DNA from 3 places in the Bacteroides sp. OM05-10AA genome. Region 1 is predicted to be linked to each of the others. Evidence: riboswitches for the same ligand, from Rfam matches in the RefSeq annotation. Region 1 holds a riboswitch; each other region holds the start of a gene.
What was found. Region 1 has a riboswitch for cobalamin ahead of DXB58_RS12930 (anaerobic ribonucleoside triphosphate reductase). Riboswitches for the same ligand answer to the same signal wherever they lie in the genome.

Region 1 (4,295 bases):
GTAACAATGATAAGAATGTTACTGTCAAATTGAATCTGCGGCTTCACGACGGTGTCCGTTTTAAAGCGGAGGTTACAGCCGATTTGATGAAGCCGTCGGGAGAAGGTACTCCGGAATGATATAATCCTTTTCTTATATAATGGGCGGACATTTCGCTACAGATTATCTTGGATTCTTTATAACAGCAATTAGTAAGTTATAATTTGATTCGCGTGATCTGTGATGAAATGTCCGCTTTGTTTGGTTTTGCCTTGTTTGTCTTTGGTTCGTTTTTGGCTTGTTTTTGGCGTGTTTTGTCTTTGTCCGAATGATATTCCTTATAAAAGAGCCGTTTCAAGGCTCTCCTAAAAACTTGAAGAATAGCCCTACTTGTGCCGGAGTGAGCAAGATGGCTTTTTCACTATATCCGGTTTGGGCGAGTGCGGCTTGCAGTGCGGTATTCTTGGCAATCCAACTACGGAGGGTACGTCGTGCCGAGGCGGACTGTATGTGAGGCAGGTAAAGCCCGGCCAACTGGCTTTTGCTATAGGATTGTATGCGGGTACGGTTCTCTGTTTCTGTTTTTGGAGTTGTTTCTGTTTTCATATTGACTGTTTTTTAGAGGTTTATTTTGTCTGAACTCATACAAAGGTACGCCTTTTTATACCGGTTGGTTCTGTTTTGTACAGAAGCCTTTGCAGGCATGAATCGTATCAAATTGTGTTTGTCTGTTCTCTCTTGCGACGGGTTGTAACATCGTGTTTCCCTGCTTTTTTCTCTTCGTGTACTTTTGTCTTCGTAATCGGTTACAAACAGTAGTTATTTATTCATCAATCAAAAAAGAAAGGAAAATAGTATGCCATTAATTTACAAACCTTATCAGGCAACACTTGCCAACAAGGAAGGACAGAAACTTTATTATCCCCGTCTGGTGAAATTCGGGAAAATGGTCAATACGCAGAAAATGGCGGAATTGATTGCAGAAAAAGCCTCGCTGACGGCAGGTGATGTTCATAACGTGATTCGTAACCTGATGTCGGTGATGCGTGAACAGTTGCTCAACAGTCGCACGGTGCGCCTCGAAGGCTTGGGAACATTTACAATGATTGCCAAAGCAGGAGGAAAAGGAGTGGAGTTGGAGAGTAAGGTCAGCAGTTCGCAGATCACTTCATTGCGTTGTCAGTTTACCCCTGAATATACCCGTGCCGCTAACGGAAGTGCTACCCGCGCATTGACCACCGGAGTGGAGTTTGTGCACATCAAGGATGTAGCGGGTTCGTTTGTTGCCGACGATGTCATTGACAAGGACCCGGATGACGGCAACGAACCCGGTGGCGGAGGAGGCGAAGCCCCGGACCCGGCCGCTTAACCGAATTGGTTTATACCATAATTTAGGCACGGGATTACACGGATTTCGCGGTCTTTAGTGTTGTTATTGCTGCAAAGTAGCCGTGTTAATCTGTGTAATCCGTGCCTGAAAAAAAGATAGTGATTAATTAGTGACAGGTATTTAAAACGGATTATTAACCTTTAAAAGAAAACGGATGAGATTATTATTGGAAAAGTTGCTGGATATTCTTGAAGCAGTTCTGCGTTTCCGCCATCGGAGAAATGGTAAGACAGAAAAGGATTAGCCAGGTAGAGAAGAGTTAGTGTATCTGAAAAAGGTATGAAACCGAATCGTGTAAACATAATAAGACGTGTCGCCCGCACGTAGCTCGCGTAACAGGTAAAAACGTGTAGCAATCATAAAGTAGACATTAAGGTACGGAAGATGTGAAAAGTTGCCTCGTTCATTCGAGGTAGCTTTTCTTTTTTCGCATTCCGAAAATCCTTTTTCGGAAATAGGATGAAAAAGAAAAAATCAGTAGTAATTTTTAAAAGGCAGAAATATTTCTTTGATTTTGTATAGAACAAAAGAAAATAATTTCCCACTTTTGTAGCTGCAATAGGGGATATACACCCTGTGAGATGTCTGTTTTCTGGAAAAAGGATGAATGAAAACAGAAAACTTTTTGCGTTAAAATCAGAAAAAAGTTTTCCGTTTTGGAAAACTTTCTGTATCAGCGAGAAAGAAAAGTTTCCCGAAATTTAATGTTAAAAGCTAACCAAACTATTAGATAATCTTCTATCTTTGTATCCGGTTTCGGAGCTAAAAAGAGGTTTAGTCAATGAGGGAACGCTGTGTAAATCGGCGACAGTACCCGCTGCTGTAATTCTCGAAGAATCCGCACAATAGGCCACTGCATCGATGGCGGTGTGGGAAGGTGTTGCGAGGGAGGGATAAGTCAGAAGACCTGCCGGAATTTTTTAATTTTCAATTTTTAATTTTCAATTTAATAAGCTTTCGGGAGTTAAAGTTATGAACTACGCGGAAATTTGTATCATCAAACGTGATGGTAAAAGAGAAGATTTCTCTATCAGTAAGATCAAGAATGCAATCAGTAAGGCATTCAGTGCAACCGGTTTTCAGGATGAGCAGCAGTTGGTGGCTGACATCACTATGAACGTAATCAGTCAGTTTACTACTCCTACTATTACCGTAGAAGAGATTCAGGATTTAGTAGAAAAGTCGTTGATGAAAGTACGCCCGGAAGTAGCGAAGAAATACATTATTTATCGCGAATGGCGGAATACGGAGCGCGATAAGAAAACCCAGATGAAGCAAGTGATGGACGGCATCGTTGCTATCGACAAGAACGATGTCAACTTGAGCAATGCCAACATGAGCAGTCACACGCCTGCCGGACAGATGATGACGTTTGCTTCCGAAGTAACCAAAGATTATACGTATAAATACCTGTTGCCGAAACGTTTTGCCGAAGCACACCAGTTGGGAGATATTCACATTCACGACTTGGATTATTATCCGACAAAGACGACAACCTGTATCCAATATGATATGGACGACCTCTTTGAACGTGGTTTCCGCACAAAGAACGGTAGTATTCGTACCCCGCAAAGCATCCAGAGTTATGCTACTCTGGCTACCATTATCTTCCAGACCAACCAGAATGAGCAGCATGGCGGACAGGCAATTCCTGCTTTCGATTTCTTCATGGCAAAAGGTGTGGCCAAATCTTTCCGCAAGCATCTGGCATCATTCATCAATTTCTATGTCGCCATGGAAAACGGAAATCAGGCCGATGAGAAATCCATACGCACATTGATTAAAGAATATCTTCCGTCTATCAAGGCTACCGAAGCCGAACGCGAAACATTGCGCATTGCTTTGATAGCTTTACAAATCATTATAGACAAGGAACACCTTGCCCGTATCGTTGAGAAAGCTTATCAGCAGACTCGCAAAGATACCCATCAGGCCATGGAAGGATTTATCCACAACCTGAACACAATGCATTCACGCGGCGGTAATCAGGTGGTATTCAGCTCCATCAACTACGGTACGGACACTTCTGCCGAAGGTCGCATGGTGATCGAAGAATTGCTGAAAGCTACCATTGAAGGATTAGGCACAAGAGGCGAAGTACCTGTATTCCCGATTCAGATTTTCAAGGTGAAAGACGGAGTTTCTTACTCGGAGAAAGACTTTGAGAAAGCAATGAAAGCGGAAAATATCGAAGAGGCAATGACCGACCATTACGAGGCTCCCAACTTCGACTTGCTGTTGAAGGCTTGCCAGACTACGGCGAAAGCATTGTTCCCGAACTTCATGTTCCTCGACGCACCTTTCAACCAGAACGAGAAATGGAGAGCAGACGATCCGAAACGTTACGTCTACGAATTGGCGACGATGGGTTGCCGTACCCGTGTATTTGAAAATGTGGCAGGAGAAAAATCTTCTTTAGGTCGTGGCAATCTTTCATTCACTACGCTGAATATGCCGAGACTGGCGATTGAAGCCCGTATCAAGGCGGAAAACCTGATAGAGGATGAACGCAACAAGGATGCCATTGAACAGAAGGCAAAAGAAATTTTCATCGAATCCGTACATACTATGTCGGTTCTTGTAGCCGATCAGCTTTATGAACGTTATCAGTATCAGCGTACGGCCCTGGCACGTCAGTTCCCGTTCATGATGGGAAATAATGTGTGGAAAGGCGGCGGTGAGCTGAACCCGAACGAGCAGGTGGGGGATGCATTGCGCAGCGGCACGCTGGGTATCGGATTTATCGGCGGACACAATGCGATGGTGGCTCTCTACGGACAAGGTCACGGACACAACCAGAAAGCATGGGACACACTGTATGAAGCTGTGATGGAAATGAATAAAGTGGTAAACGAATATAAAGAAAAATATAACCTGAACTACTCCGTTCTGGCTACTCCTGCCGAAGGACTTTCGGGACGTTTCA
Region 2 (4,295 bases), on a different contig from region 1:
CATGCTCTTTCCAGAAACCTTGTAGCTTGGCAATAGTTTGAGTGCCGGTGAGAGCCAGTAGTTTCTCTATACCGTCCTGTTTCATACGGGCGACGGCATCTTCGAAGTCATCACACCAAATGATTTCCTCCGATAATTTCGGATAGATACGTTCCAGGCGCACTACCTTGATGGTTAGTTCTTTTGCCGCGAGGAAGATATTCAGGTGGAGTTGTTGCGCAAATGGATGGGCGGCATCTATTATTAATCGGATGTCGTGTTCACGGCAGAAAGAAATGATTTTTTCTGAATCCATGTTGCCGGTCAGTCGCGTCATATTTCTGCACGTGACTTCCTGAAGGGTGCCACGTGTGGAATAATAAAAGGGTTGTCCTGCTTCATCGAGGGTTTCAGCGGCAGTGCGTCCCTCCGTCGTTCCTCCGAAAATCAGTATCATGGGCGGAAAAGATGTTTGAATTCATCAGCATATAGTCTGGATAATCCCTCCCGGTGGTCGATGGCATTACCGACTACAAGCAGGGTAGTAAGAGTCAGATGGTTGTCACGGACAATTTGAGCAAGATCTTTCAGCTTGCCGCGATATATCTTTTCTTCTTTCCAAGTGAGTTTGTAGCAGGCAGCTACGGGCGTTTCGGGAGAGTAGGCTTGCAAGAGTTCTTCCTGTACCTGCTCCACAATAGCAGCACTTAGATAGATGCACATCGTGCTTTGCGAGCGCGCCAGCAAATGAAGTTTTTCTTTCTCGGGCATCGGTGTCCGACCCTCTCCACGTGTGAGTATAATGCTTTGCACTTCTTCAGGAATGGTGAACTGTGATTTGAGGGCTGCTGCTGCGGCCTGAAAAGAAGAAATGCCGGGAGTGATGTGATACCTCATTCCGTATTGGTCGAAGAATGCCATTTGTTCGGCAATAGCTCCGTAAATACACGGGTCACCTGTGTGGAGACGTACCACAAACAATCCCTTGTCATAGAAAGACTTCATGAGGGTGAATTGTTCCTCCAATGTCATGTCTGCCGAACTTCTAACGGTAGCGCCCGGTTTGGCGTAATACGTCAGTTCGCGTGGCACCAGACTGCCGGCATAAAGAATGAGGTCTGCCTTTTCCAGCATTCTCTTGCCTCTTACAGAAATTAATTCCGGGTCGCCCGGACCGGCCCCCACAATCTCGATATGCCCGTTGTTGCGGTCACTATCAGCAGAAAGTGCTATGGCAAAGGTGAAATTATTTCCTTCGGATAGTATTCCTTTTTGCTTTTCCATCAGCAATCTGCCGTAATCGGAGGCACGGATAGCAGAACTTTCGGCCACCCCATCAACGCCTGTCACTTCTTTCACTTTTTCGGAGGGATTCGGAACGCTGATATCTGCCAGTTCTTCGGCTTTATAAATATGTAGTTCACTGTTTGAGAACTGCGTATGTAATTCTGCAATCAACGGTTCGTCTTTTTTCAGTTCAATCGTTGAAATGCTTTTCACTGCAAGTGGAGAAAGATGGTGTCGCAATAATTCATCTTTCATATAAATGCAGACTCCTTGTGGAGAACATTCTTTTTTGCAGCCTACCCCGATATGAAGCACGGGTGGATAGAACTGCAGTGTCGGGATAGGAGTGTCATATTCCCACGGACCAACAGTGATGAGCAATTGGTATTCCGCCAGCGGTATTTCTTCCAATCTATAATAGATATCTGTATGTTCCGGACGGCTCTGTTCAAGTTCGTCCGTCCCTTTATCCTTGACACTAAGCAGCAGGGCTGTCTTGTGTTTATTCACAAACTGAAAAATAGCCTGATTCATGGAAGCCGGTGTTGCCGAAGTTTTCCATCCGTAACGGGAGGTAAACGTATCCAGCGCCCACAACTGTTGATTATCACTTTGGGTGGTGACGATGGCTTCCCCTCCGGTGATTCCCGCAACGATTCGTGTCAGTTCATTGCCGCCTCCGATATGTCCGGACAGTACGGAGATAACGAAACGTCCGGTACTGTCAACGTTAATCACTGCCGGATCGGCATATTTGTTCCGGATGCAGGAAGCAATACTTCTCACACAGATGCCGAGTGCACCGATAAAAACGATTGCTTTAAAATCGGAAAAATGTTCTTTCATAAACCCGCTGTACGAGGTGATTGTTTCGCATCCCTCTGCTTCTCCTTTGAGGTATATGGCGGATTCTGCTAACTCTCTGCTTATATTCCTGGCTATGGGCAGACTTGACTCGGAGATTAAAATAATTGCTGTCTGAACGCTCTTTTCCATCCTGAAAATAATTAATTGGGGTAATGTTGCAAAAGTACAATAATAATCAGTTTCTTTCCTTGAGAGGTAGTGTAAATTTCGTGTTACTAAAAATATTTTTAGATATGTTATGAGATACAAATTAAATGTAGTAATTTTGCGGCACTTTAGGTGATGTTTTCAATCGTCCGATTGAACATAAAAGGGAATCCGGTGTGAATCCGGAGCAGTGCCCGCTACTGTAACATCCATCTATTGAAAGTTTTACTACTGCCACTGTGCCGGATGCACGGGAAGGCGAACTTTCAGGATGAAGTCAGGAAACCTGCCTAAGGAAGAAACAATAGTTAACTTGTTCTCGGGGCTAAGAACATAAACTATAGAAATTTAAGCATAATCACAAAATGTTGAAAAAACTTATTTTGACCACCATGTTGGTCGGTGTATGTTGTGTTGTGTCCGCTCAGGTTACAATCAAGGGGCGTGTGTTGAATTCTGAAACCGGAGAGCCTGTTGTCGGAGCGAATATTCGGGTGGACCATAGTCTGCAGGGGGGAACTACGAATGCAAAAGGAGAGTTTATAATCAAGGGATTGCCTGATGGCAAACAAACCCTGCAAGTATCACATCTCAATTATGAACCGCAACGGTATTCCACTTCAAAGAGTGTAAATGACGTCGTGATACGCATGACGGAAAGTCATAACAATTTAAACCAGGTGGTAGTGACCGGAACCGGAACACATCGCCGGATGGTGGATAGTCCCATCCCGGTAAATGTATTGACTGCCAAAGATATCAAGGAGGCCAATGTTACGAATCTTGAGGAGGCTCTTACCAAACTCACTTCTAACTTTTCTTTCTCTACCAGCGGTATGGGAACGGAAATGGTGCTTAATGGCTTGAATAGCGATTATATCCTTGTATTAGTGAACGGACGGAAACTGATTGGCGATGATGCGTTGATGCGCATCAACATGGCAAACGTGAAACGAATTGAAATACTGAACGGTTCGGCATCTGCGCTGTATGGTAGTGACGCCATTGGTGGAGTTATTAATATCATCACGGATGATAGCAAAAACAAGATTGACGCATCGAGTACTACCAAGGTGAGTGACCACGGACGTTTTTCGGAAGCTGTGAATCTGGATTTGAATGTTGGCAAACTTTCATCGTATACTTCTTACCAACGCCAACAGTCGGATGGCTGGAAACTTCATCCGATGACCGAAACGGTGAATAAAAAAGGGGAAGTGAAACTGGATCCTACCGATAAACAGGCTTTCACCGGTTATCATTCGAATACGGTCAACCAGAGTTTCTCTTATTCTCTGAATCATAAGACAACGCTGTATGCACAGGGTTCGTACTATAATTTCCTGAATGACCGTCCGGTAACGGAATATAAATATAATATGTATCATGAGAATTATACGTATGGTTTCGGTATGAAGTATATTGTGAATAAGAAAGCATATATCGATGCCGATTTCTATTCGGACAATTACAAATCGGCTTATGACTATATTCAGGAAAGCGGTGACTTTAAGATTGGAGATAAGGAAACCCGTAAGAAACAATATTTTTACCGGGGAAATGTGAAGAGTATTATCAAGGTGAACAGCAAGAACAAACTGTCTGCCGGATTGGAATATCTGGATGAAAAGCTGGAAAGTGAATCGGACAATATCTCTAATAAGACGCTCTACACCATGGCTTTATATGCACAGGATGAGTGGACGATTGCCGAATCTCTGCAAGCAGTAGTGGGATTGCGTTACATTTATAATGAAACATTTGAGGATCACTTCACTCCGACAGCTTCTATTATGTATAGGGAGGGTGGTTTCCGTGGTCGATTGTCTTTTGCAACAGGTTTCCGCACGCCTACTCTTTCTGAAATTTACGCTACGGATCTGGCAAAGACTACCAATCGCTATACTATCGGAAATCTGGAACTGAAACCGGAAGAAAGCAAGAATTTCTCATTGAATCTGGAATATACTCATTCCCGTTTTTCTGTATCAGCAACGGCTTTTGTCAATAATGTG
Region 3 (4,295 bases), on a different contig from region 1:
AGGCCAACAGTGATTTGAATGGTATAGACGCTCCCGAAATTGCTTTAGGATATGCTGTCAGTTATCCGCTGGGTGTAGTAGGTATCATCCTCTCACTGCTTGCTTTGAAATATCTCCTGCGCATCAATACTGCTCAAGAAGAAAAAGATGCAGAAGTCGGTCTGGGACATCTTCAGGAACTTACTGTACGCCCTATCTCCATCGAGGTGAGAAACGAATCGGTAAACGGTATCAAGATTAAAGAACTCCGCCCGTTACTGAACCGTAAATTTGTCATTTCCCGCATCAAACACCGCGAAGGTGGAGAAACCGAATTGGTTAATTCCGAGACAACCCTACATGTAGGGGATATCATATTAGTGATCTCTACCCCGATTGACGTGGAAGCAATCACTGTATTCTTCGGAAAGGAAATCAAAATGGAATGGGAACAACTGAACAAAGAGCTCATTTCACGCCGTATCCTGATTACTAAACCGGAATTGAACGGGAAAACGCTTTCACAACTCAAAATCAGAAATAACTTCGGAGCAAACATCACCCGCGTCAATCGTTCGGGAGTAGACTTGGTAGCCTCTCCACAATTACAGTTACAAATGGGAGACCGTGTCACCATTGTAGGTTCCGAACTGGCTGTTGCCCATGCAGAGAAAGTACTTGGCAACTCCATGAAACGCTTAAATCATCCGAACCTGATTCCTATCTTTATAGGTATCGCTTTAGGATGTATTCTGGGAAGTCTTCCTTTCGCATTTCCCGGAATTCCACAACCTGTGAAACTAGGATTGGCAGGCGGTCCGCTCATCGTTTCTATCCTGATTAGCCGTTTCGGTCCGAAATACAAGCTGATTACTTATACCACCATGAGTGCCAACCTGATGCTTCGTGAAATCGGTATTTCCATCTTCCTCGCCTGCGTAGGTTTGGGAGCAGGCGAAGGCTTTGTAGACACAGTCATTCATGGCGGAGGATATGTATGGGTAGGCTACGGAGTCATTATAACCATCCTGCCACTTCTGATTACAGGATTGATAGGACGGTATTATTGCAAGCTGAATTATTTCACGCTTATCGGGGTTCTGGCTGGTTCTACTACCAATCCGCCGGCATTGGCTTACTCCAATGACCTGACCTCCTGTGATGCACCTGCCGTTGGTTACGCTACGGTATATCCGCTCACCATGTTTCTGCGAGTATTGACGGCACAAATATTGATTCTGTCGTTGGGATAACATATTAATATATCCTTTTTCCATCCAATTGATTATTAACAAATGGGGAAAACAGAATCAGATGCCGGAATATTTGTTATTGGTCAGTGGGATATTTTTTTAGAATAAAACAAACTAATTAATAAAAACTTTCTAACTTTGTGCCGTTAAGGTTTCCTTGAACAACTTTCACGTTGTTAAGGAATGAAAAGGGAATGCCGTGTAAACCGGCAACAGAACCTGCTGCTGTAAATCTCCGCTCCTTGTAATCAGAGAGCAAAATTGCAACACGAAAGTCACTGGATAGTTTATCTGGGAAGGCGTTGCAAAATGGGATGAGTCAGAAGACCTGCCTTGATGCTCTGATTTACACCTGCGGGATTTCGGGTAGTAGTCAAATAGAAAATAAGCAATTATCTTTTATTTGGTATAATAGCTATATGTCCGTTTGTGTAGATTGAATTCAGATCTGAACAAACGGATTTTTTATACCTATAAAATAAAAGACATGCTTTCTATTCAAGTCCATTCATACCATAAGCATTGTATCCATTTACGGTGGATATTATGTTTGATTCTATCTTTATTTACCACATTACCGGCCATTTCCCAGTCCAGGGTTCGGCATCAGACTTCTCTGTCTGATACACTTCTCAAACTCAAAGAAGTTACTATCTACAGCAACCGGATGCAAAAAAAGATGTCTCCTGTACAGATTCTGTCCGGCAAAGAACTGGAGAAGCTCAATGTTTACTCCGTTGCTGATGCTTTGCGCTACTTTTCCGGAGTACAGATAAAAGATTACGGAGGTATTGGAGGACTAAAAACCGTCAATATACGAAGTATGGGCAGTCATCATGTCGGAGTATTTTATGATGGTATTGAATTAGGAAATGCGCAAAATGGAGTCGTCGATCTAGGCCGGTTTTCATTAGATAATATGGAAGTCATTTCACTGTATAATGGTCAAAAAAGTGCCATCTTCCAACCTGCCAAAGATTATAGTTCCGCAAGTGCCATATATATGCAGACACGAAAGCCCATATTCAAAGGGGAAAAGAAAAACAATCTGAACATCGGGGTGAAAGGCGGTTCATTCTCCACCATCAATCCGTCACTACTTTGGGAACACCGTTTCAACGAACGAATAAGCAGTTCCATCAGTACGGAGTATATGTATACATCAGGACGATATAAATTCACATACGCCAAGAAAGATGGTTACGACACAACAGCTGTTCGTCAAAATGGAGACGTAAGAATGTTACGTTTGGAGAATGCATTCTTCGGAAAAGTCCCCAAAGGAGAATGGAAAGCCAAAGCATACCTATACAACTCGGAACGGGGATACCCCGGAGCTGCGGTAAGAGAAGAACCGGGTAAGTTTCGCCATCAGGACCGGCAATGGGATACCAATCTGTTTGTGCAAGGATCTTTTCAAAACTATTTTAAGCCTTGGTACAGTCTGCTAGCCAACGGAAAATATGCTTATGACTATCTCCACTATTTATCCGATCCCAGACTGGATGTCACCACCATGTATGTAGACAATCACTACCGACAGCAAGAAATCTATGCTTCGGCCGCCCATTTATTCACCATCTATCCCTGGTGGAGTATGTCATTATCCAACGATTTTCAATGGAATACATTACGGGCCGATCTCATAGATTTTGTCTATCCAACCCGTAATACAATCCTGACTTCTGCTGCCACGTCCTTTGACTTCAACCGCCTCATGTTGCAGGCGAGCCTGTTATATACTCATGTCGACGACAATACACGTACCAAAGGAGCCAATGCAGGCACCAAAAACAAATACACTCCGTCTGTCATAGCCACCTGGCAACCATTGACCAAGCTCCCTCTGAATGTACGGGCCTTTTATAAGAAAGTCTTTCGCATGCCGACTCTCAATGATTTGTATTATACTTTTATAGGCAATAAGGACTTAAAACCAGAATATACCACTCAATACGATGTGGGTATCACTTTCTCTCACACCTGGAATAACCATTGGCTGAAAAGCCTGGACTTACAAATAGATGGTTACTATAATGAAGTAGATGATAAAATCATTGCCATGCCTACCTCCAACCAGTTCCGTTGGACTATGATTAATCTCGGACATGTGGAAATTCGGGGATTAGACGCAGCCATACGAGGAGAATGGGGCTTCGGAAAGGTGGAACTTAGCACTCTCTTCAATTACACCTATCAAAAGGCACAGGATTTTACCGATCCTACCAGTGAATGGTATGGAGGCCAGATTCCTTATATACCTTGGCATGGAGGTTCCATCATCCTCAATGGAAGTTACCAAACATGGTCCTGTAACTATAGTTTCATTTATACAGGTGAACGTTATGAAGCAGTCGCCAATATCCCGGAGAACTACGCACAGCCCTGGTATACCCACGATTTTTCCCTATCTAAAACTTTTCAATGGGGGAAAACGGGAATACGTGTAACGGCAGAAATTAATAATATCTTCAATCAGCAATATGATGTAGTGCAATGCTATCCTATGCCCGGTACAAGTTTTAAAATCAAATTAAACGTCATGTTATGAGAATATCTGTTCTATCCATCATTATCTGTTTTGTTCTTCTGTCGACTTCTTGTCGCGAAGATGAACGCATTATTCCGTCAACTCCCAACCAAGTTACCCCCGGAGTAAGCGGTACCTCTGTCAAAGGTTTCTTTCTACTCAATGAAGGAAATATGGGAAGCAACAAGGCTACCCTTGATTACTTTGATTACGAAACCGGTATCTATCATAAGAATATCTATGCGGAACGGAACCCGGGAGTCGTACAAGAATTGGGGGATGTGGGAAATGATATCCAAATCTATGGAAATAAGTTATATGCCATCATCAACTGTTCTCATTTCGTAGAAGTGATGAATGTAGAAACAGCAAAACACATCACGCAAATTTCCATACCTAATTGCCGTTATATCGTCTTTAAAGATAAATATGCATACGTCAGTTCGTATGCAGGCCCTGTCAAAATAGATCCTAACGCCAGACTGGGGTATGTAGCACGTGTTGACACTACCACACTGACTGTCAAGGATACC

Region 2: it holds a riboswitch for cobalamin, as region 1 does, so the genes downstream of both, DXB58_RS12295 (TonB-dependent receptor) here and DXB58_RS12930 (anaerobic ribonucleoside triphosphate reductase) in region 1, are expected to answer to the same signal.
Region 3: it holds a riboswitch for cobalamin, as region 1 does, so the genes downstream of both, DXB58_RS12345 (TonB-dependent receptor) here and DXB58_RS12930 (anaerobic ribonucleoside triphosphate reductase) in region 1, are expected to answer to the same signal.

What each region holds. Positions count from the first base shown of each region.
Region 1 is NZ_QSUR01000014.1:109,201-113,495, forward strand. Features, by position in the region: gene DXB58_RS12915 (hypothetical protein) at 1-119, shown strand, start outside; gene DXB58_RS12920 (DUF4248 domain-containing protein) at 334-585, opposite strand; gene DXB58_RS12925 (HU family DNA-binding protein) at 836-1,348, shown strand; cobalamin riboswitch at 2,110-2,299, shown strand; gene DXB58_RS12930 (anaerobic ribonucleoside triphosphate reductase) at 2,342-4,295, shown strand, end outside.
Region 2 is NZ_QSUR01000013.1:110,888-115,182, reverse strand. Features, by position in the region: gene cbiD (cobalt-precorrin-5B (C(1))-methyltransferase CbiD) at 1-436, opposite strand, end outside; gene cobM (precorrin-4 C(11)-methyltransferase) at 433-2,262, opposite strand; cobalamin riboswitch at 2,394-2,589, shown strand; gene DXB58_RS12295 (TonB-dependent receptor) at 2,646-4,295, shown strand, end outside.
Region 3 is NZ_QSUR01000013.1:124,166-128,460, forward strand. Features, by position in the region: gene DXB58_RS12340 (putative transporter) at 1-1,232, shown strand, start outside; cobalamin riboswitch at 1,365-1,583, shown strand; gene DXB58_RS12345 (TonB-dependent receptor) at 1,720-3,783, shown strand; gene DXB58_RS12350 (DUF5074 domain-containing protein) at 3,780-4,295, shown strand, end outside.